One region of the Streptomyces sp. NPDC001351 genome, then DNA from elsewhere that is predicted to be linked to it. Evidence: riboswitches for the same ligand, from Rfam matches in the RefSeq annotation. Region 1 holds a riboswitch; each other region holds the start of a gene.
The links. Region 1 has a riboswitch for cobalamin ahead of ACFY1U_RS05180 (cobalamin biosynthesis protein). Riboswitches for the same ligand answer to the same signal wherever they lie in the genome.

Region 2: another riboswitch for cobalamin. It lies ahead of ACFY1U_RS16860 (HoxN/HupN/NixA family nickel/cobalt transporter); the one in region 1 lies ahead of ACFY1U_RS05180 (cobalamin biosynthesis protein).
Region 3: another riboswitch for cobalamin. It lies ahead of ACFY1U_RS38965 (CbtB-domain containing protein); the one in region 1 lies ahead of ACFY1U_RS05180 (cobalamin biosynthesis protein).

Annotation. Positions count from the first base shown of each region.
Region 1 is NZ_JBIAWS010000001.1:1,122,603-1,130,090, reverse strand. Features, by position in the region: gene ACFY1U_RS05200 (class II aldolase/adducin family protein) at 21-752, opposite strand; gene ACFY1U_RS05195 (lysozyme) at 949-1,698, shown strand; gene ACFY1U_RS05190 (anion permease) at 1,848-3,098, shown strand; gene ACFY1U_RS05185 (hypothetical protein) at 3,133-3,360, shown strand; cobalamin riboswitch at 3,512-3,654, shown strand; gene ACFY1U_RS05180 (cobalamin biosynthesis protein) at 3,754-4,770, shown strand; gene ACFY1U_RS05175 (cobyric acid synthase) at 4,767-6,278, shown strand; gene cobN (cobaltochelatase subunit CobN) at 6,275-7,488, shown strand, end outside.
Region 2 is NZ_JBIAWS010000004.1:413,975-421,462, forward strand. Features, by position in the region: gene ACFY1U_RS16835 (DUF6479 family protein) at 1-356, shown strand, start outside; gene ACFY1U_RS16840 (DUF6445 family protein) at 366-1,049, opposite strand; gene ACFY1U_RS16845 (DUF4142 domain-containing protein) at 1,296-2,030, shown strand; gene ACFY1U_RS16850 (LAETG motif-containing sortase-dependent surface protein) at 2,283-3,242, shown strand; gene ACFY1U_RS16855 (ArsR/SmtB family transcription factor) at 3,350-3,709, opposite strand; cobalamin riboswitch at 3,790-3,977, shown strand; gene ACFY1U_RS16860 (HoxN/HupN/NixA family nickel/cobalt transporter) at 4,005-5,069, shown strand; gene ACFY1U_RS16865 (nucleoside hydrolase) at 5,066-6,031, opposite strand; gene thrS (threonine--tRNA ligase) at 6,106-7,326, opposite strand.
Region 3 is NZ_JBIAWS010000014.1:67,712-75,199, reverse strand. Features, by position in the region: gene ACFY1U_RS38980 (DUF6479 family protein) at 1-277, opposite strand, end outside; gene ACFY1U_RS38975 (ferredoxin) at 387-758, shown strand; gene ACFY1U_RS38970 (histidine phosphatase family protein) at 762-1,334, opposite strand; cobalamin riboswitch at 1,441-1,594, shown strand; gene ACFY1U_RS38965 (CbtB-domain containing protein) at 1,631-1,852, shown strand; gene ACFY1U_RS38960 (CbtA family protein) at 1,878-2,633, shown strand; gene ACFY1U_RS38955 (acyl-CoA dehydrogenase family protein) at 2,778-3,956, shown strand; gene ACFY1U_RS38950 (IS701 family transposase) at 4,252-4,950, opposite strand; gene ACFY1U_RS38945 (LacI family DNA-binding transcriptional regulator) at 5,557-6,597, opposite strand; gene ACFY1U_RS38940 (Gfo/Idh/MocA family oxidoreductase) at 6,770-7,488, opposite strand, start outside.

The DNA of each region.
Region 1 (7,488 bases):
CGACTGCGGCCGGGCGGACCTCACTGTCGTTGCCCGTACCCGCGCAGCTTGTCCCCCGCCTCCGCCAGCTGCTGCGAGGAGAGCAGTGTCGGTGACAGGCCCGGCACCGACGAGGCCGTCAGCCACAGGCGGCACATCCATTCCAGTTGGGCCGTGCGGTCGTAGGCCTGGTCGAGGGTGCCGCCGTAGGCCATCGTGCCGTGGTTCTGCAGCAGGCAGGCGGTGCGGTCGGCGAGGGCGTGGAGCATGTTCTCGGCCAACTCCTCACTGCCGTATGTCGCATAGGGGGCAACTCGGACGGGGCCACCGAGGGCGCCGGCCATGTAGTGGATCGCCGGGAGCTCGGGGACGAGCGTCGAGACGGCCGTCGCGTGCACGGCGTGGGTGTGGACGACGGCGCGGGCGTCGGTGGTGCGGTGGATCGCGAGGTGCATGGGGAGTTCGCTCGTCGGGACGAGCGTGCCGAGCACCTGGCGGCCGTCGAGATCGACGCCGGTCACGTCCTCGGGCCTGAGCCGGTCGTAGGGCACACCCGAGGGTGTGACCAGCACGGTGTCCCCGACGCGCACCGAGACATTGCCGGAGGTGCCGACGACGAGGCCGTCGGCGACCGTGCGGCGGGCGGTCGCGACGAGTGCCTCCCAGGCGTGTGCCACCTCGGTACTCACACCCCTCCCCCACCGCTCCGGCACGTCCCGCACACCTTCTCGCGCATCCCGTTCGCCTCGCTGGTCCCGCCGCTGCTCAGCCATGCCGCGATCCTGCCAGGCACCTCCCCGGCCCGGCGCCGGGCGGGGGCACTTTAGGGCGGAAGCCATGCCTCCGAAAGACCCCTTATAGGGACATATCACCCTCTCTCCCTGCTTGGCCTGAGATCACCGGGCATTCGACGACCTTCCAGTAATCTCCCGTTGTTTTGTCGTGCACGTCGCCATTCCGGGGGGAAATATGGCTCGTGATCACAAACCGCTGCGCCGCCGCGCCCGCGTCCTCGCGGTCTCCGTGGCGGCACTCACCGCCACCGGGGCGGCTCTCGCCGGGCTTCCGGCCTCGGCGGCGAGTCTGCCGCAGGGCCACGACGTCTCTTCGCACCAGAAGAACGTCAACTGGTCGAGCGCGAAGGCCAAGGGCGCCAGGTTCGTCTACGTCAAGGCGACCGAGTCCACGAACTACCGCAACCCGTACTTCAACCAGCAGTACAACGGCGCCCGCAGCGCCGGCATCATCCGGGGGGCGTACCACTTCGCGCTGCCGGACAAGTCGTCGGGCAGGGCGCAGGCGGCGTACTTCGTGAACCACGGGGGCAGGTGGCGGTCGGACGGCTGGACGCTGCCACCCGCGCTCGACATCGAATACAACCCGTACAGCGCCAAGCACAGGTGCTACGGCCTGAGCAAGGCGCGCATGGTCAGCTGGATCAAGGCGTTCAGCGACGAGGTGAAGCGGCTCACCGGCCGCCACCCCGTGATCTACACGACCACCCACTGGTGGAACGCGTGCACCGGCGGAAGCGGCGCGTTCGCCTCCAGCCACGCGCTGTGGATAGCCCGTCACGAGGCCGGGGCCGCGGGTTCCCTGCCGGCCGGCTGGTCGTTCTGGACCTTCTGGCAGTACGACAACAGCGGCGGACTGCCAGGTGACCAGAATCTCTTCAACGGGTCGCAGACCCAGCTGAGGAAGTTCGCCCGGGGCTACTGACCAAGGACACCGCGAGACCGGGGGTCGCCGGGACAGAGCGAAGCGGCGACCCCCATCCGGACATCGTGCAGCCGCCCTCAGTTCATCTTCCGTTCACCCAGGTTGCCTACGGTCAACCGACCGTTGACTTCGAACGATTGCCTGGGTAAATGGAAAACTTCTCGCTGATCCTCGCGATTGTGGTAGTAACCGCACTCGCGTTTGATTTCACGAACGGTTTCCACGACACCGCCAACGCGATGGCCACCACCATCTCGACCGGCGCGCTCAAGCCCAAGGTCGCGGTGGCCATGTCCGCCGTGCTCAACCTTGCGGGTGCCTTCCTCTCCGTGGAGGTCGCCAACACGATCTCCAAGGGGCTCGTCGACGAGACCGGCATACGTCCCGAGGTCATCTTCGCGGCGCTGGTCGGCGCGATCCTCTGGAACCTGCTGACCTGGCTCGTCGGGCTTCCCTCCAGCTCCTCGCACGCCCTGATGGGCGGCCTGATCGGCGCCACCATCGCCTCGGCCGGCATGGGCGCGGTGCACGGCGACGTGCTCGTCACCAAGGTGCTCATCCCGGCGCTCGCCGCCCCGATCGTCGCGGGCCTTGCGGCACTGCTCGCGACCCGGCTGTCGTACACCCTCGGCAAGAAGGCCGACGGCAAGGCCGCCGAGAAGGGCTACCGCGCCGGCCAGATCGCCTCCGCGGGCCTGGTCTCGCTGGCCCACGGCACCAACGACGCACAGAAGACGATGGGCATCATCACCCTCGCCCTGGTCGCCGGCGGTGCCGTCGCTCCCAACTCGGACCCGCCCACCTGGGTCATCCTCTCCGCGGGCCTGGCCATCGCGCTCGGCACCTACATCGGCGGCTGGCGCATCATCCGCACGATGGGCAAGGGTCTGACCGAGCTCCAGCCGCAGCAGGGCTTCGCCGCCCAGACCAGCGCGGCCACGGCGATCCTCGCCTCCTCGCACCTCGGCTTCTCCCTCTCCACCACCCATGTCGTCTCCGGTTCGGTGATGGGCGCGGGCCTCGGCCGCAAGGGCGGCGTGGTCCGCTGGTCGACGGCGACCCGCATGCTCGTGGCCTGGTGCCTGACGCTGCCGGCCGCGGCGCTGGCCGGTGCGGGCGCGGAGTCCGTGACGGATCTCGGTGACTGGGGCACCGCCGTCGTCGCCGCCTTCCTGGTCGCCGCCAGTGCGGCCATCTGGAAGATCTCCCGCCGCGAGGTCGTCGACGCGTCGAACGTCAACGAGACCGAGGAGCCGGCCGGCGTGGTGACCACGGCGATCGCCGCCGTGACCCCGCCCCCCACGGGCACGGTCACCGAGGGCCTGACGGCCACGATCCCCGCCCCGGCCCCCGTGACCGCCGCCCCCGACCCGGCGACCCCGCCGGCCGCGACCGTCTGAGCCCGCCCACCCGGTACGAAGGAAGAGAAGCAGCATGAAGATCGACTGGGCAGCCCTGGGCTCCGTCTTCGGCGTCAGCCTCGCGGTCACGGTGGGCCTGGTGGCCCTGTTCACCCTCGGCATCATGGGCCTGTCGCGTCGCGAGCGGGCCGTGGCACAGGGCAACTCGGCGTCCCTGGCGGTGGCCGGCGCATACGTGGCCTTCGCGGGGTGCGCGGCGGCGGTGGCGTACGGAATCCATCTGGTGGTCGCCAAGTCCTGAGGCTGCGGCCGGACCGTCTTTCCCGACCGTCCCGCGGGGCGAGGAAGCACCCTTTCGTGCTTCCTCGCCCCGCGGGTTTTTCATGCCGGGTTCTGAGCGCCGGGTGTGGGCCTCAGCACACTCCCCCGTCGCAGGTCAACGGCAAGTTGACTGCCGTTCGGGGGCGTGGTGGACTGCCGAAGCCATTTACGGCGGCGCGAGAGGAAGCCGGTGCGAGTCCGGCGCGGTCCCGCCACTGTCACCGGGGTAGTAAGCCCCGGGAGCCAGGAACTCTCACCGCCGGTCTCGTCGAACCAGGGCGTGGACACCCTGAGTGAGGACATGTCGTCATGCCAGCCTGCCGTTTGAGGTTCAGGACCAGGTCGCTGCCCGACCCCACGGCCGGCTGAGCCGATGCGTGCCGATCGCGTCTTCGCGTACGGCGCCGCCGCCGGCCTCCTCGGTGACCATCTGCTCGGCGATCCGCGCCGTGGGCATCCGGTCGCCGTGTTCGGGCGGGCCGCGGGGGCCGTGGAGCGGGTGTTGTGGCGGGACCATCGCGGGTGGGGCGCGCTGCACACCGCCGTGTGCGCCGGGAGCGCCCTTGCGCTCGGTGTCGTCGCGCAGAGGGCCGTACGTCCGTCCCCTGCCGCCTCCCTCGCACTGACCGCGGCCGCCACCTGGGCCGTCGTCGGGGGGACTTCGCTCGCGCGCGAGGCCCGTGGCATCGGGCGTGCGCTGGAGGCCGGGGACGTCGAGGCCGCGCGGGCCAGGCTGCCGCATTTGTGCGGGCGGGATCCGCAGGCCCTGGACGCCGACGGGATCGCGCGGGCGGTGGTGGAGTCCGTCGCCGAGAACACGTCCGACGCCGTCGTGGGGGCGCTGGTGTGGGGGGCCGTGGGCGGGGTGCCGGGGCTGCTCGGGTTCCGGGCCGTCAACACGCTCGACGCCATGGTGGGGCACAAGTCGGCCAAGTACCGGCGGTACGGGTGGGCTTCGGCGCGGCTGGACGATGTGGCGGGGTGGCCGGGGGCACGTCTGACCGCCGTGCTTGCAGCCGTCGCGGGAGGTGACCGTCGCGGTGCGGTGCGGGCCTGGCGTTCCGACGCCGCCAAGCATCCGAGTCCCAACGCCGGGCCCGTGGAGGCTTCGTTCGCGGGGGCGCTGGGGGTGCGGCTGGGCGGGACGTTGTCGTACGGGGGGCGGGTCGAGCATCGGCCTGTGCTGAACGGGCAGGGGCGGGCTGTGGAGGTCGGGGACATCGAGCGGGCCGTGCGGTTGTCGCGGCGGGTGGGGTGGTTGGCGTTGGGGGTCGGTGCGGCTGGGGCGGTGCTGCGAGGGCGGGCGGCGAGGCGCCCGGCGGTTGGGGCTGTGCCCACCCGTTCCGCCCTAGCGGAACGACTGCCCACAGCCTTCGGGAGTGCGTCATGAGCGGCGGGGGGCTTCTCGTTGCCGGTACCACCTCCGATGCCGGGAAGAGTGTCGTCACCGCCGGGATCTGTCGGTGGCTGGTGCGGCAGGGAGTGAAAGTCGCGCCGTTCAAGGCGCAGAACATGTCCCTCAACTCGTTCGTGACGCGCGAGGGGGCCGAGATCGGGCGGGCTCAGGCCATGCAGGCGCAGGCCTCCCGCATCGAGCCGACCGCGCTGATGAACCCCGTGCTGCTCAAGCCCGGTGGCGAGCAGAGCAGCCAGGTCGTGCTGATGGGCAAGCCCGTCGGCGAGCTGAGTGCGCGCGGGTATCACGGTGGGCGGCAGCAGCAGCTTCTGGGGACCGTGCTCGACTGTCTCGCCGAGTTGCGGGGCACGTATGACGCCGTGATCTGTGAGGGGGCGGGTTCTCCCGCCGAGATCAACCTGCGCCGGACCGACATCGTGAACATGGGGATCGCCCGCAACGCACGGCTTCCCGTGCTCGTGGTCGGTGACATCGACCGCGGCGGGGTCTTCGCCTCCTTCTTCGGGACCGTCGCCCTGCTCTCCCCCGAGGACCAGGAGCTGGTCGCCGGGTTCCTCGTCAACAAGTTCCGGGGGGACGTGAGCCTCCTGGAGCCCGGGCTCGACATGCTGCACGGACTCACGGGACGGCACACCTACGGCGTCCTGCCCTTCCAGCACGGTCTCGGCATCGACGAGGAGGACGGACTGCGGGTCTCCCTGCGCGGGACGGTGCGGGAGTCGAACGTCGCGCCGCCCGTCGGCGAGGACGTGCTGCGGGTCGCCGTGTGCGCGATTCCGCTCATGTCCAACTTCACCGACGTGGACGCCCTGGCCGCCGAACCGGGCGTCGTGGTGCGGTTCGTGGACCGGCAGGAGGAGCTCGCCGACGCCGACCTCGTCGTCGTTCCCGGGACCCGGGGGACCGTGAAGGCCCTGGAGTGGCTGCGCGAGCGGGGACTTGCGGACGCCCTGGTCCGCAGGGCCGCCGAGCAGCGGCCCGTCCTCGGCATCTGCGGTGGCTTCCAGGTTCTCGGCGAGCACATCGAGGACGAGGTGGAGAGCCGGCGCGGCCATGTGGAAGCGCTCGGGGTACTGCCCGTGCGGGTGCGGTTCGCCCGCGAGAAGACCCTCACCCGGCCGGTCGGGGAAGCCCTCGGCGAGCACGTCGAGGGGTACGAGATCCATCACGGTGTCGCCGACATAGCCGGAGGGGAAGCCTTCCTGGACGGCATCCGGGTCGGGCAGACCTGGGGCACGCACTGGCACGGTTCGCTGGAGTCGGACGGGTTCCGGCGGGCCTTTCTGCGCGAGGTGGCGGCCGCCGCGGGCCGCCGTTTCGTACCGGCGCCCGACACCTCGTTCGCCGCGCTGCGCGAGGAGCAGCTCGACCGGCTCGGCGACCTGATCGAACAACACGCGGACACGGACGCGCTGTGGCGGCTCATCGAGTCGGGCGCGCCGCAAGGACTGCCTTTCATTCCACCGGGAGCGCCCGCATGAGCACAGTGCTGTTGTTGTCGACCGCCGACACGGATCTGTTGGCCGCCCGGGCCGCGTCCGGTGCCGACTACCGGATCGGCAACCCGACCCGGGTGGATGTGACCGAGGAACTGCCCGGCCTCCTCGACGGCGCCGACATCGCCGTCGTACGGCTGCTGGGCGGGAAGCGGGCCTGGGAGGACGGGCTCGCCGCGCTCAGGGCGTCCGGGATCCCCACCGTGCTGCTCGGCGGGGAGTCCGTCCCCGACGCCGAGCTGATGGCCGAGTCGTCCGTACCCGCGGGTGTCGTGGCGGAGGCGCTCAGGTACCTCGTCGAGGGCGGGCCCGCCAACCTGACCGAGCTCGCCCGGTTCCTGTCCGACACCGTGCTGCTGACCGGCGAGGGATTCGTCGAGCCGCAGAAGATGCCGGAGTACGGCGTCCATGGCGAGCGGGAGTTCGTCGAGGGGCGGCCGACCATCGGCGTGCTCTTCTACCGGGCCCATGAACTGAGCGGCAACACCGCCTTCGTGGACACCCTCTGCGACGCGATCGAGGCGAAGGGCGCCAATGCCCTGCCCGTCTACTGCGGTTCGCTGCGCGGTGCGGACGCCGGGCTGTACGAGATCCTCGGCCGGACCGACGCCCTGGTCGCCACCGTCCTCGCCGCCGGCGGTACACATGCCTCGCAGGCGTCGGCCGGCGGTGACGAGGAGGCGTGGGACATCGGGGCGCTGGCCGACCTCGACGTACCCGTGCTGCAGGGCCTTTGCCTGACGTCGTCCCGCGAGGCCTGGGACGGGTCGGATGCCGCCCTGTCCCCCATGGACGCGGCGATGCAGGTCGCGATCCCCGAGTTCGACGGGCGGCTCATCACCGTCCCGTTCTCCTTCAAGGAGCAGGGCCCTGACGACGTGCCGGTGTACGTCGCCGACCCGGAGCGGGCCGCGCGGGTCGCCGGGATCGCCGTACGGCACGCGCAGTTGAAGCACAAGGCGAACGCCGACAAGAAGCTGGCGCTCGTGTTCACCGCGTACCCGACGAAGCACTCGCGGGTCGGCAACGCGGTCGGCCTGGACACGCCCGCGTCGGCGGTGCAGGTCCTGGACGCGCTGAAGGCCGCCGGGTACTCCCTCACCGAATACCCCTCCGGTGGCGACGAGTTGATCCACCGGCTCATCGCGGCCGGCGGTCACGACGTGGAGTGGCTGACCGAGGAGCAGCTGGCCGC
Region 2 (7,488 bases), on a different contig from region 1:
CGTTTGTTGTTGCGGCCACGTCGAGTGAGGTACTCAACGTGATCGCCGCCTTTGTCGGTGGCCTGATCATCGCTGGCGCACTGATCTGGGCCGTGCAGTTCGGCATGAAGGTCCGGGACCGCGAACTTCCGCGGCCCAACCCGGACGAGCAGCCCCACCTCCCCGACGGCGGCCCCGTCTGGGAGACGCGCGAGATGCGGGAACCCGACGAGGTGCCGCACGCCGAGGGCAAGGAACGGCTCATGCCCTACGAGCTCCACCCATCCGGAACGAGGACAGGGAAGGACCAACACCGCCGGCGCTGGCTGCCCGGCTCCAGCGGCTCCTTCGGCAGCGGCGGCGTGGGGCGCGTCTGAGGCCCCGTACTACGCCATCCAGAAGAACACCGCCGTCATGCGCTTCTCCTCCAGGGTGCTGCCGGAGTAGCCCGTCGCGCTGTGCACCAGGTTGGCGTTGTAGAGCAGCAGACGGTTGTACTTGTGCGGGACCCGTACGTCCTCCTCGAAGTGGTCCCCCGGGACGAACCGCGTACCGAGGGCCTCGACGAGGTTGTTGTGCGGGGCCTGCACGACGTTGCCGCCGAGCCGGCCGCCGGGCAGGGACTGCCGGTAGAAGGCGGTCCCGCAGTCCTTGGGGACGCCGGGGTTGAGGTACAGCACCGCCGCATAGCGGCACAGCGCACGGGAGTCGGTGTGCGGGCGCGGCTCGCTCTCGCCCTCGCCGACGACCTGGATGCAGTTGTGGTTGAGGGTGCCGCCGCCGGGAGCCTCCTGCACCCAGAGTTCCTTGGCGCCGGTCGACTTCTTCACCAGGCGCTCGACGCGGGCGAGTTCGGCGGGCTCCAGGCCCGGCATGGTGCGCAGGCCCGGCCAGGTCTCCGAGGTGTACGGGTATCCCTTGACCCAGTCGTCCTTCGCGAGGCAGCGCTCCCGTACGGCGTCCACGTCGGGCAGGACGTCATCGATGACCCAGTAGTCGCGGCCCTTCGTGGGCTTGCGGTACGGGAGGACGGGAAGGGCTGTCGGGGCTTTCCGGGGCTGTGGGGGCATGGGGCGAATTTAGGTCCGGTGTTTGCCTGGTCTCTCCCGTGAATTGGTCAACATTCCGTCAACCGGCCGGGCCCCACCGGCCGTTACCTGACTCACACCCGCCGTTTTTTACCAAACCAAAAGGTTCCGCACCGGAACCTCATCCGTACTCCCCTCCGTCGACCCCCCCGCCGTCCGCCGGCGGGACCCCCCGACCGGGCAGGAGGCACGGTGCGCTTTTCGCGGAATGCGACGGGAACTCTCTTCGTGGGCGGGGCTCTGAGCTTGACCCTGGCCGCGCTCGCCTATCCCGCGATGCTCGGAGTCAACACCGTGTCGAGCGACGGATCGAGAGTCATCGCTCAGACACAGTGGGGGCCGCTGACGGAGGCCGACCGGGACTTCGTGGTCAAGGTGCGCGCGGCCGGTCTGTGGGAGTACCCCGTGGGCCAGATGGGCCTGAAGAAGGGGCAGAGCAAGGCGGTCATCACCGCGAGCAAGCACCTCATCGACGGACACGCCGCGCTGGACGCCAGCTGCCGCAAGATCAGCACGATGCTGAACATCACGATCCCCAACGTGGCCAGCCCCCAGCAGGTCGGCTTCATCAACACGCTCGCCGCGGACCAGGGCAAGCAGTTCGACACGGACTTCGCCAACATCCTGCGCGTGACGCACGGTTCGATCTTCAACACGATCGCGAAGATCCGCTCGACGACCAAGAACACGGTGGTACGCGTGCTGGCCGACCAGGCCAACGCGACGGTCCTGGACCACATCACGGTCATGGAGCAGACCGGTCTGGTCAACTTCGACCAGGTCCTCTTCCAGGAGACGACCCCGCCGAAGCTGCCGGCCAGCGATCTGACCCCGCCGCCCCCGGTCGCGGGCCAGCCGGAGGTCGTCCTCACCCCGCCGGTGGACAGCACCACCCAGCCGCCGATTCTGCCCGGCGAGTCCTCGACCGGCCAGAACGCCGCCCCGAGCCCGACCGTGAGGTGAGTACCGGGCGGCTCCGGGGTACTGGAGCCGCCCCTTCCGTCTGTGGCGAAATTGTAATGGACGATTGAACTACCCGTCGGTTACCGCAGGTTGACAGCGTTCCGCCAACAGATCCACGATGTGATCGCACTGGGGCGCATGTGACCAATGGGCCCGGTGTTCCTCAGACCATTCACCCCCGGAGCGGCCGGGCGCGGCGTGCTGCCCTGCGCCGCCGCGCCGGGAACTGCACACGCCAAGATGGGGATCCGCATGTCCACAGCCAGTCGCTGGGGGTCCGGGGGTTATCCCCCGGTAAAACGCAGTACCGCGCGCCGCCTCCTGGGAGCGGGCGCCGCCTCGCTCGCCCTGTGCGCCGCCACCGTCGCCGCGGCCTCGGGAGCCTGGGCCACCGGCACGCCCGGCGGTGACGGCTGGAAGCACGCCGACGGCTACCGGCCCGGCACCGGTGCGGGCACCAAGACGGAGACGGACCGCTGCCAGTTCTCGCTGGACGGCACCAGCTTCTACGACTCGGTCAAGGTCGACGACCAGACCCTGAAGCCCACCGACGACGGCAAGGTCCACATCAAGGTACGTACCGCGGGCGACGCCACGACCTGCACGGCCTCCCTGGCCTCCTACCTCGCCCACGGCCCGTCCTTCGCCACCTCGGGCGAGCAGGTCTTCGTCGACTTCGACTCGGTGACGGCTCTGCAGGGCCAGACCGACTCCCTCGACATCGCCGTGCCGGACGCCGGCTGCTTCGCGCAGATCGACCTCTACCGGGGCGCCGTGAAGTTCGACGGCAAGCCGGACGCGAAGGACGGCTTCGTCCACGGCGACCTGCCCAAGGGCCCCGACCACCCGGTCATCAAGGACAAGCTGATCGCGTCCTGGAACGGCGGCACGAAGGACTGCACGAGCACCGAGTCGCAGCCGCCGTCCAGCCCGCCCGCCTCCGCCCCGGCGTCCGGACAGCCCTCGGCTCCGGCCGGGGAGAGCCCCTCCCCGACCCCGAGCGCCTCCGCGTCGACGCCGAGCGGGACCGACACCCCGGTCGCCTCCGCGTCGACCACCGTCCCCGCGGCCACCGCGAGCGCCGGCGGTGGCCTCGCGCAGACCGGCGGCGGCAGCGACTCCGGCCTCATCGCCGGCGGCGCCGCGGCGCTCCTGGCCGCCGGCGGTGCGATCGTCGTCGTGACCAGGCGCCGCCGGACGGCCCGCTCCTGATCCGCCCCCGCCGGACAGCCCGGCGGACACCCCGATAGCCACTCCCGATACGAACGCCCCGGAGACCCCCGCTCCGGGGCGTTCGTCCTGCCGGATCCGAGGCCCGGTCAGCTCCCGTCCGCCACGCAGTGCCCCAGCAGCAGCCGTACGTCGTCGTCGACGACCCGGTAGCGCACCACGCGCCCCTCCTTCTCGCCCGCCACCACACCGGCCGCCCTGAGCAGGCGCAAGGCCTGTGAGACGGCGGGGTCGTTCATGCCGGTCGCGATCGCCAGATCGGACACGGCCAGCGGGCCCGTGCGGTGCAGGGCGATCAGCAGGGCGAGCCGCTTGGGGTCGGCGAGCAGGGAGAAGCGGTCGGCCCAGGTGCGGACGTGCTCGGCGTCGCCGATGGCCTCGATGGCCTCGCACACCCGGTGGCCGTCGATCGTGCGGCGGTCTGCGCGGTCGGCCGGGACGAGATGCATACGGCCATCCTCGCAGGCACCCGTATGTGATCTTCAATACCTGCGCAGGTATGCAGCTATGCAGGGGACCACCGGCGGCCCTACGGTGGGCGGGCCGTGGTGTTCGGGAAGTCGGTGCCAAGCCGACGCGGCCCTCGCCACTGTGATCGGGGAGTTCGTCGCCCACGTCCCGCGAGGGACAGCCACTGGCCGCCAAGGCGGCTGGGAAGGCGGGCGGCGGACGCACGACCCGTAAGCCAGGAGACCGGCCACGGCATCTCACGAAGTGATCCACGAGGTGCTGGAGCGTGACCGTATGACCCTGCCCGGGACGTCCCTGCCCGAATCCGAGGCGCCCGCCTCCTTCCGCTGGCGGCGCGAGGACACCGTCAAGACGGCCGGGCTGATGGCGGTGATCACCGCCCTGCACGTCGTCGCCTTCGGCATCCTCTTCCTCCTGGTCGTCCCCGGGCACTACGAGGTCGGCAACAAGGCCTTCGGGCTCGGCCTCGGCATCACCGCCTACACCCTCGGCATGCGGCACGCCTTCGACGCCGACCACATCGCCGCCATCGACAACACCACCCGCAAGCTGATGGCCGACGGCAAACGGCCGGTGTCGGTGGGGTTCTGGTTCGCGCTCGGGCACTCCAGTGTGGTCGTGGTGCTGGCGGCGATGATCGCGGGCGGCACCCAGCTCGCCGACAAGGTCATGAACGAGCACTCCCGCACCCACCAGGTGCTCGGCTTCATGGGGACGACGATCTCGGCGACGTTCCTCTATCTCGTCGCCGCGCTGAACCTGGTCGCCCTCGTCGGCATCCTGCGCGTCTTCCGGGCGATGCGGGCGGGGACGTACGACGAGAAGGAGCTGGAACAGCACCTGAACTCACGGGGGTTCATGAACCGGATCCTCGGCCGTCTGACCAGGTCCATCTCCCGCCCCGGCCAGATGTTCCCGCTCGGTTTCCTCTTCGGCCTGGGCTTCGACACGGCGACCGAGGTCACGCTGATGGTGATGGCGGGCTCCGGCGCGGCGGCCGGGCTGCCCTGGTACGCGATCCTGTGCCTTCCGCTGCTCTTCGCGGCCGGCATGAGCCTGTTCGACACGCTCGACGGCACGTTCATGAACTTCGCCTACCAGTGGGCCTTCTCCAACCCCGTGCGCAAGGTGTTCTACAACCTCACCATCACCGGGCTGTCCATCGCCGTCGCCTTCTTCATCGCCACGATGGAACTCTTCGGCCTCGACCTGGCCAACGTCGGCTACATCATCGTCGGCCTGTTCGTGGTGGTGTGGGTGGCGGCGGTGGGGTACTGGAAGGCGGCCCGGGTGGAGCAGCGGTGGGCGGAGCCGGCCGCGCCCCCGGCGGAGCGCTAACGCTCCACCGTCTCCAGGTACAGCTTCACGAACCGCTCGACGTCGACCTCCAACGCCACGTCCACCAAGGGCTGTTCGCGGACACCCTCGTGGATCTCCGACTCTCCGGGGCGGGGGCGGCGGTCGACGATCGTCTGGCCGCGGGTCGGGCCGGGGGCGAGGGCGACCTCGACCGGGAGGAGACGGCTGGTGATGCCCGCGGGGTCGACAACCGTGCAGACCGCGCCCGCGTCGCCGAGACCGCCCGCCTCCTCCGCCTCGGGGGCCTCGCCCTGGTGGGCCGGCCGGTGCGCGAGGAGTTCGCCGGCCAGCCGGGTGCCGGGCTCGGTGCTCGCGCGCAGCCGGTGCACATCGGCGCCGGGGACGACGACCTGCGTGAAGACGTCCAGGCCGTACATCGTGATCGGTACTCCGGCGGTGAGCAGGACGGCCGCCGCCTCCGGGTCGTGCCAGACGTTGAACTCGGCGACCGCCGTGGCGTTCCCGGTGGCCACCGCGCCGCCCATGAACACGATCCGCTCGATGTTGCGGGTGACTTCGGGGTGGGTGCGCAGCAGCAGGGCGATGTTGGTCAGGGGCGCGGTGGGGACGAGGGTGACCGGGCGCGGCGAGGCGAGGATCTCCCGGCGCAGCAGGGTGATCGCGTCCACGTCGGCGGGGGTGCGGGCGGGCGCGGGCAGGCCGAGGTCACCCATGCCGTCGGAGCCGTGCACATGCCGTGCCGAGCGGGCGGGCTCGATCAGCGGGCGCTCGGCGCCCCGGCCGACGGGGATGTCCGGGGCGCCGGCCTGCTCCAGCACGGTGAGGGTGTTGCGGACGACGCCGTCCACGTCCGTGTTCCCGGCGACGCAGGTGACCGCGCGCAGGTCGATCCCCGGGTGGCGTACGGCGAACAGCAGGGCCAGGGCGTCGTCGACACCCGTGTCGCAGTCGATGATCACCGGGATGGGCTGACCGGTCACGGCCTGGCTCCTCTCACTACGACGACACAGATCCTCACGACACGGGCTACGCGTCCTGGGCTACGACAGTGACCTTACGCAGCCGCCCACAGTTCGGCGCCGCGGGTGCCGACGCACGCCGCGATCCGTTCCAGCAGTCGTTCCACCGGGACTGCCCCGGGACGCCGTCCGTCCCGCAGCCGTAGGGCCGCCAGGTCGCCTTCGGCCTCCCGTTCGCCGATCACCGCCTGGTACGGCACCAGGCGCGCCGCCCGGATGCGGGCGCCGAGGCTGCCCTGCCCGGGTCCGGCGAACTCGGCGCGCAGCCCGCGTGCCAGGGCCCGTTGTACGAGGTCGTGCGCCTGTTCCTCCTGGGCCCGGGACACCGGCAGCACGACGAGCTGGACGGGTGCGACCCAGGCCGGGAAGGCTCCGCCGTGCTCCTCGATCATCTGCGCCACCGCCCGCTCCACGCTGCCGATGATGCTGCGGTGGACCATGACCGGCCGGTGTTTCGCGCCGTCGGCGCCGATGTAGTGCAGATCGAAGCGTTCCGGCTGATGGAAGTCGATCTGGACGGTGGAGAGGGTGGCCTCGCGGCCGGCCGAGTCGACGACCTGGACGTCGATCTTGGGCCCGTAGAAGGCGGCCTCGCCCTCCGCCGCCTCGTACGCGACACCAGCGCCCGCCAGCACCTCCTCCAGCAGCCCGGTGGCCCGCTCCCACAGCTTTGGGTCGGCGACGTACTTGCCGCCCTCGCCCGGCAGGGACAGCCGGTAGCGGGACGCGCGGATGCCGAGGTCGGCGTAGGCGCGGCCGATCAGCTCCAGCGCGTCGCGGGCCTCGGCCACCGCCTGCTCCAGGGTGCAGAAGATATGGGCGTCGTTGAGCTGGATGGACCGTACGCGGGTGAGGCCGCCGAGCACCCCGGACAGCTCGGACCGGTACATGCCGCCCAACTCGGCGATACGGAGCGGTAGTTCGCGGTAGCTGTGCGACCGGGACCGGTAGATGAGGGCGTGGTGGGGACAGAGGCTGGGCCGCAGGACGACCTCTTCGCCGCCCAGGTCCATGGGCGGGAACATGTCGTCGCTGTAGTGCGACCAGTGCCCCGAGATCTCGTACAGCTCGCGCTTGCCGAGGAGGGGCGAGTACACGTGGCGGTAGCCGGCCGCGCGTTCCCGGTCGCGGATGTACTCCTCCAGGGCGTGCCGCACGACTGCACCGTCGGGCAGCCAGTACGGCAGCCCCGCGCCCATCAGCGGGTCGGTGTCGAACAGTTCCAGCTCACGGCCGAGCCGACGGTGGTCGTACATGGTCTCTCTCCTCGCGACGGGGGAGGGCGAGCGACCCACGACGAAGCCCCGGGGCACTCGCCCCGGGGCTTCGGACATCCAGTCCATGGATCAGCGCGCCGGGACACTCTCCGGCGTCGTCGTGAGGAACGACCGGTCGCGCTGCATGGGAGGACGGTAACG
Region 3 (7,488 bases), on a different contig from region 1:
GCGAATTGCCGTGACCGGGCAGTTCGTGCGGGGTCAGCCGTTGCTCGCTGCGGGGGATCTCGGCGGGCTCACGGTTCTCCCGAACCTCGCGGACAGGCCCGTCGTCCGGCAGTTGCGGCTGATCCTCCGGGCGGGGCGGAGCGGGTTCGCGGCGGCGGATGCGGGCGCCCAGCCAGAAGGCACCGATCAGCAGGGCCACGACCGCCACCCCCACGACGACCATGCCGATTCCGAGTGCGCCGCGGCCTGCGGCGATGTCCATCCATGAGGTGCTCATGGGCTCGCGGGTACCCATGGGACCCGGTGCGAACCGACCCGGCCAGGACCGGGCCGACCGGATCGCGGCCCCGGTGTTTGAGGCGATTGACGACGGCAACCCGCCAGGTGTGACTTCGACGACCCAGCAGGAGCTCTTCCGGTTCCTGGAGGACCGCTTCGCCTGCGCGCAGGCCTGCACCGAGTGCGCACGCTCGTGTGCTCTGCGCGCAAGCCTCGTGGACCCGGACGGCACGGAGGAGCAGGAACTCGTACGACGCAAGGGCATCATGTGCGCGGAGGTGTGCGACGCGACCTGTCGTGTGCTGTCCGAGCAGAACCGCCTGGACGAGGCCGCCATCCGCATCCAGGTGGAGTGGTGCCGCACCGTGTGCCTGGAGTGCGCGCATGCCTTCGACCGGCAGCCGGGCGCCGAGGACGGCGCGAAGGCCTGCCGGCAGTGCGCCGAGGCCTGCACGGAATTCCTCGCCACCCTGAACTGAGGCTCACGGCGCGCCGACCGGCTGCCCGAGCCGCACGTTCCAGCGCCCGGACCTGCCGCTGAGCTCGATCGCCGTCAGCGGCGGGACGTCCGCGCGCCAGAACGCCGACTCCGGCGCCCCGAGCGCCCGGACCACCGCGGCCCGTACGGCCTCGGGCTCGACCACGGCGAGGGTCCGGCCCGGCGTCTGCGCGACCCTCTCCAGCCAGCCCGCCACCCGGTCGCAGAGCGCCGCCACCGACTCCCCGCCGTGCGGCGCGGCCCCCGGATCCGACAGCCAGCGGGCCAGCGCCTCCGGCTCACGCTCGCTGACCTCCGCGAGTGTCGCCCCACGCCAGCGGCCCGCGTCCAAGCCCGCCAACTCCGGTGCGTCCACGGCGTCGAGGCCGAGAGCGCCCGCCGTCTGGCGGCAGCGCACGGTGGGGGAGACCCACACCCGTTCCCCCGCCGGGAGCGTGCCGGCGGCCGCCCGTGCCTGCCGCAGCCCGGAGGCGTCCAGCGGGCAGCCGTCGTCGAAGCGGGCCTCCCTGAGGGCCGCGGTGATCGCAGGTGAGATCAAGATCACTCGGCTCGTCATGTGTCCGCTCCCGCGCTCGACATCGCTTCGAAATCCTTGAACCGACCATGATCGGGCGGCGAAAACGGCTCACCAGGGGCGCTCACGGCCGTCCTGTGCGCCCTTGGCCCCACCTCTGCTTCGCGGTACGGTCTCGTGGATATTGACGACGGCACAGCGGAAGCCGGTGGAATTCCGGCACGGTCGCGCCACTGTATGCCGGGCACGCACCCTGGGTGTGTGCCGGGCGAGTCAGACCCGCCCCGTCGTCGCGTGCACCACCGAGACGGGACGCGAGTTCCCCAGGAGGGCCTGCCATGGCGCAGTCTGTCGCTCAGCCGACCACCACCCCCACCGCCGTACCGGCGAAGCTGCCGATCGGCGCGATCGTCCCCTGGGCGGTCTTCTTCGGCATCCTGATGCTGGTTCTGCTCTACTTCGTCGGCGCCGAGCAGGGCGCCACCTCCGTGATGAACGGATCCGACGTGCACGAGTGGGTGCACGACGCCCGCCACCTGCTCGGCTTCCCCTGCCACTGAGGGCGGCGAGAAGGCACAGCCGCCCATGAACTCGGCAACCGTCCGCAACCTCCTGGTGCGCGGCATGCTCGCGGGACTCGCCGCGGGCCTGCTCGCCCTGATCGTCGCCTACTTCCTCGGTGAACCGCGCGTGGATGCGGCCATCGCCTACGAGGAGGCGCACTCGCACGAGCACGGCATGGAAGTCGTCAGCCGCACGATGCAGTCCACCGCGGGCCTGTCCACCGGTGTCCTCGTCTACGGCGTCGCGTTCGGCGGCATCGCCGCCCTCGCGTACTGCTTCGCGCTCGGCCGCATCGGCCGCTTCGGGCCGCGCGCGAGCGCGCTGCTCCTGGCGGCCGCCGGTCTGGTCACCGTGTACGTCGTGCCGTTCCTGAAGTACCCGGCCAACCCGCCGTCCGTCGGCGACCCCGACACCATCGGCAAACGCACCACCCTGTACTTCCTGATGGTGGTACTGAGCGTGCTGCTGGCCGTCGCCACCGTCATCCTGGGCAAGCGCCTCGCGCCCCGCCTGGGCAACTGGAACGCCACGCTCGCCGCGGGCGCGTTCCTCGTTCTCGCCATCGGGCTCGCGTACGCGTTCCTGCCGTCCTTCAACGAGGTCCCCAAGGACTTCTCCGCCACCCTGCTGTGGCAGTTCCGACTGGCGGCCCTGGCCGTCCAGTTGACCCTGTGGACCTCCTTCGGGCTGGTCTTCGGGGTGCTGGCGGAGCGGGTGCTCGCCCCGAAACCGGTGCCCACGAACGGTGCCGCCCGGCCAACTCCCGTCGCCCACTGACCGGTTCCACCAGCTTTCTCGGCACAAGGCGAAGGGCCCCGGTCGTCGACCGGGGCCCTTTCCCTGCCCCTCGCCATTCCCAATTTCTGGAACACGTTCTACGGTGTGCGCCGTCAGGACCGGCCTGGGAAGCCTGGAGGCGCCGTGCACCTCGAATACACACCCGAGCAGCAGCGGCTGCGCACCGAACTGCGCTCATACTTCGCCGAGTTGGTGCCGGACAACGCCTACGCCCGGCACGGCGACCCGGCCGCCCAGAAACGCTTCTACCGCGAGACCGTCCGGCGCCTGGGCAGGGACGGCTGGCTCGGCGTGGGCTGGCCCAAGGAGTACGGCGGGCGCGGGCTGACCGCCATGGAGCAGTTCATCTTCTTCGACGAGGCCGCCCAGGCAGGCGTACCGCTGCCGCTGATGGCGCTGAACACGGTCGGCCCGACGATCATGCAGTTCGGCACGGACGAGCAGAAGGCATACTTCCTGCCCAAGATCCTCGCCGGCGAGATCGACTTCGCGATCGGTTACAGCGAGCCCGACGCGGGGACGGATCTCGCATCGCTGAAGACGCGCGCCGTACGCGACGGCGACGAATACGTCGTCAACGGGCAGAAGATCTGGACCACCAACGGCGACACCGCGGACTGGGTGTGGCTGGCGACCCGCACCGACCCCGAGGCCCCGTCCCACAAGGGCATCACTATGCTCCTCGTCCCCACCACCGACCCCGGCTACTCCTGCACCCTCATCAACACCCTCGCCTCGCACGACACCACGGCCAGCTACTACGAGAACATCCGCGTCCCCGTCTCCCGCCGTGTCGGCGCCGAGAACCAGGGCTGGCGGCTGATCACCAACCAGCTCAACCATGAGCGCGTCACCCTCGCCGCGCACGGCACCATGGCGATCCGCGCCCTGCAGGACGTGCAGCGCTGGGCGACGGAGACCAAACTCGCCGACGGCCGCCGCGTGATCGACCTGCCCTGGGTGCGCCGCCGCCTCGCCCAGACCCACACCAGGCTCGACGCGATGAAGCTGCTCAACTGGCGGATGGTGCACGCCGTCCAGAACGGCACCCTCACCCCTCAGGACGCCTCCGCGGTCAAGGTCTACGGGTCCGAGGCGCGCCGGGACGCCTACGCCTGGCTGATGGAGATCGTCGGTGCGGCGGGCGCGCTGAAGGAGGGCTCCGCCGGTGCGGTGCTCCACGGCGAACTGGAGCGCGGCTACCGCTCGGCGGTCATCTTCACCTTCGGCGGCGGCAACAACGAGATCCAGCGGGAGATCATCTCGTGGATCGGCCTGGGGATGCCGAGGGTGCGGCGTTAGCCTGCATGTGACCACAGACGTTAGTTGTCACATACCGAGGATAGTTGGCACCGTGATTCTGTGGGATCAGGATGACGGCCGAGCCGTGATGCGGCAGTTGGCACTTCGCCGCGAGCACTGGAAACGCCGTCGACTGCGACTTCGCGGCGATGGCGGCTCCAACTCAAGATCGAGAACTTGCCGCCTGCCAGGCTGAAGTTCTCCGCTGGCGCCGCGTCCGAGGTTGCCCGTGGGCGTACACCATCGGCAGCGGCCGTTCGAGGGCGGTGGATGACTGAGCCCTGCTGCCCTCTCGTCAGGTGACGTCCTCGAAGCGGGTGTGCGCATCGATCAGTTGGTGCAGGGGGCGGGCCGGCTCGCGATAGCGCGGCAACGTGGGCGGGCCCCATCCCTGGTAGGGCGGCAGCTCCGGCTTGGCACCGGCCGGGCGGGCGATCTCCTTGGGCTCGACAGCGACGATGTAGGACCAGCCGCGTTCCTCCAGGGCCAGGCGGAAGCAGACACTGCGGCCGTATCCGCAGTCGGCCACAATCACCGGCACCGACGGAAGCCAACCCGCCAGCCTCTCCAGCAGCCCCAGGGTCAGGCGGGGCTTGGGCACATGCCCCACCTCATCGGGCACGCCCGCAGCCGTGCGACGCCGGGTGTCGTGCGCCCGTTCCTCGGGTAGGAACAATTCCCATTCCAGTGGGCAGGAGGCGGTATCCGTGGCCGCATGCACACTGACGGCGACCTGGCAGGTTGCCCGCTTCCCCAGTGCCCCGCAGTACTGCCGGGCCACCCCCACCGACGCCCGCCCGCACTTGGGAAACGCGACGTCGTCGATGACCCACACCTCGGGCTTGACGACCTGGACCAGCCGCTCGGCGATCCGCCGCCGCACCGGCGTCCACTGCCACGGCGACTGGTTGACGAACTGCTCCAGGGCCTGCATGTTCCCGTCCGGCAGCCGCTGCGCCATCGGCTGGATCGACTTGCGCCGGCCGTCCAGCATCAGCCCCCGCAGATAGCAATCGCTCTACATCGCAGGCATCTTCCTTTGGTCCGCACGATGATCCAAACGAAAGTCCCTAGGTGCGACTGGGCCAGCGGAAGGCGACGTGGGGAGTGTCTGTGAGGTGATGAATGTGTCGGGCACTTCTTGCTCCGTGCCGCGTCCGCCGAGCACGCACCTGGTCACCGGGAATGCCTCGAAGCGCGGTGAACTCCAGCCTCTGGCGGGCCGCGGACCGGGTCCGCTCCGCTCGGGGCGTGCGTCGGCGCTACGGGGCGGTGGGACGCGGGGCGGGTGAGGGCGAAGAGGTAGCCGCGTTCGTCGTCGAGACGCAGGGCGTGGGGGACGGAGGGACGGCTTCGGAGAGGTGCGGGTGGCGGCCCGGCTCCAGGGGGTGTAGTCGGTGGTGACACACGCCAGGGGCGCGACCTCCTCACGGCCTGGGCACCCGGCGCGCCCCGCGCCCGGTGGCAGTCCGGCGGTGTTCGGGGTGAGGAGGGGGCGACGGGAGCGGAGAAAGTCGCCGAGTTCGCCGTTGTACCCCATTCCTCAGGTAGTTGGAGGCGCGTGGGACTGTGTGCGGTGCGAGGATGACCCAGACGACGCTCAGGTGGCCGGTGCGGTAGAGGGCGGGGCCGTCGTCCCCCGGACCACGAGGTGTGGAGCCACCACCTGTTCCCCGGTACCGGTGTCGCGACCGTCCAGGCGTGCGATGGCCCGGTCCACGGCGAGGTGGGCGAGGCGGGGGATGTCCTGCCCGACGGTGGTGAGGTCGATATGGGCCAGGCGGGCCAGATGGCTGTCGTCGAAGCCGACGACGGAGATGGCGCCGGGGACGGCAATGCCGCTGCGGAGGAAGACATCGAGGACACCGGTCGCGCAGCGGTCGTTGAAGGCGAGGACCGCGGTGGGGCGCGGGTGGGAAGCGGCGAGAACCTGGGCGGCCTCGGCGCCCTCTGCCTCGGTGAGGCCCCCGGGCACGACGCGGATGTGCTCGGTGAGACCGTGGCGGCTCATGGCGGTGCGGTAGCCGCGCCGCCGGTCGGCTGCGCCGGGTGCCTTGCCGCCGTCGATGTGGGCGATGGCACGGTGGCCCAGCGCCACGAGGTGGTCGACCGCCTGGCGGGCGCCCTTGTCGTCGGCGGTCCGTACGACCTCCAGGCCGGGGACGGGTGGCCGCAGGTGGCGAGCCACAGAGACGACCGGCAAATGCGCCGCGAGCTCCGTCAGCCGTGAGGCGGGGGCCTGTGGGCCTAGCAGGATCAGCGCCTCGCAGCGGTCGTCGAGCAGGGTTTCGACGGCACGCTGCTCACCCCGTTCGGCGGTCACGGCGCTCAGCGCGATCTGGTATCCGGCTGGTTCGGCGGTGGCGTAGATGCCCTCGACCAGGTCGGCGTGGAAGGGATGCTGGAGGCCGAACTGCACGCCGAGCAGGTGGGAGCGGTGGCTGCGCAGCAGTCTCGCCCGGGCGTCCGGGCGGTAGCCGATCTCCCGCGCGGCCTCCAGGACACGCTCGCGGGTGGCGGCGCTGGCCCCCTTCGCCCCGCGCATCACGATGGAGGCCAGCGCGGTGGACACACCTGCCCGCGTCGCCAGGTCGGCGAGCGTCGGCCGCTTCCCGTCCGGGACCGCCGGGGTCGCAGGCATGCTGTCCTCTCCTGGTCGGTCTCGTCTGTTGGGGACCGATTGTAGAACGTTCCACGTGGGCGTTGCTTCAGGAGGGGGCTCGGCAACGGCACGGTGACGGGAGAGGTACGACCCTGGCGGCGGCCGCTCGGGCTGGAGAAGGCGCCGCCGAGTCGGCGTCGTGTGCTCGGTGCTACGGCCGCACTGTCACCGGGCTCTCCCTGACGTCACCCACGCTGACCGCACCGCCCGTGGCGATCGAACCGATCGAGGCGAGGGCGATGCCCAGCGCGGCCCGAGCGTCCTCGCCGGTCACCGACGGAGCACGCTTGTCCCGGACGCTGTCGGTGAACTCGGCCAGTTCGGCAACGTAGGCCGCGTGGAAGAGATCCTGGTCGTAGCTGACGCACTCGGCGGCAGCGCCGGCCGCACCGTAGGACGTGAGGTGGCTGCTGCGCAGATCACCCAGGGTGAGCATGCCGGTCGAGCCCTTGACCTCACCGCGGACGTCATAGCCGTACACCGCCTGGAAGTTGGCCTCCGCCGTGGCGATGGCGCCGTTGTCGAAGCGGATCGTCACCACGGCCGTGTCGAGCAGTCCGTGGTCCTTGAAGTCGGGCCGGACCAGGGCGTCGGCCATGGCGAAGACCTCGACGGGCTCTGAGCCGGGGTTGAGGTAGCGCAGGACGTCGAAGTCGTGGATGAGCGTCTCCAGGAAGATCGTCCACGGCGGGATGCGCGACGGGTCGTGCAGGTTGGGGTCCCGGGTGAGGGAACGCAGCAGCTGCGGGGTACCGATGTCACCGGCGGTGATCTTCTCGTGGGCGGCGCGGAAGCCGACGTCGAAGCGGCGGTTGAAGCCCACCTGGAGCACCACGCCCGCCTCATGTGCGGCGCTGATGGCGCGGTCGG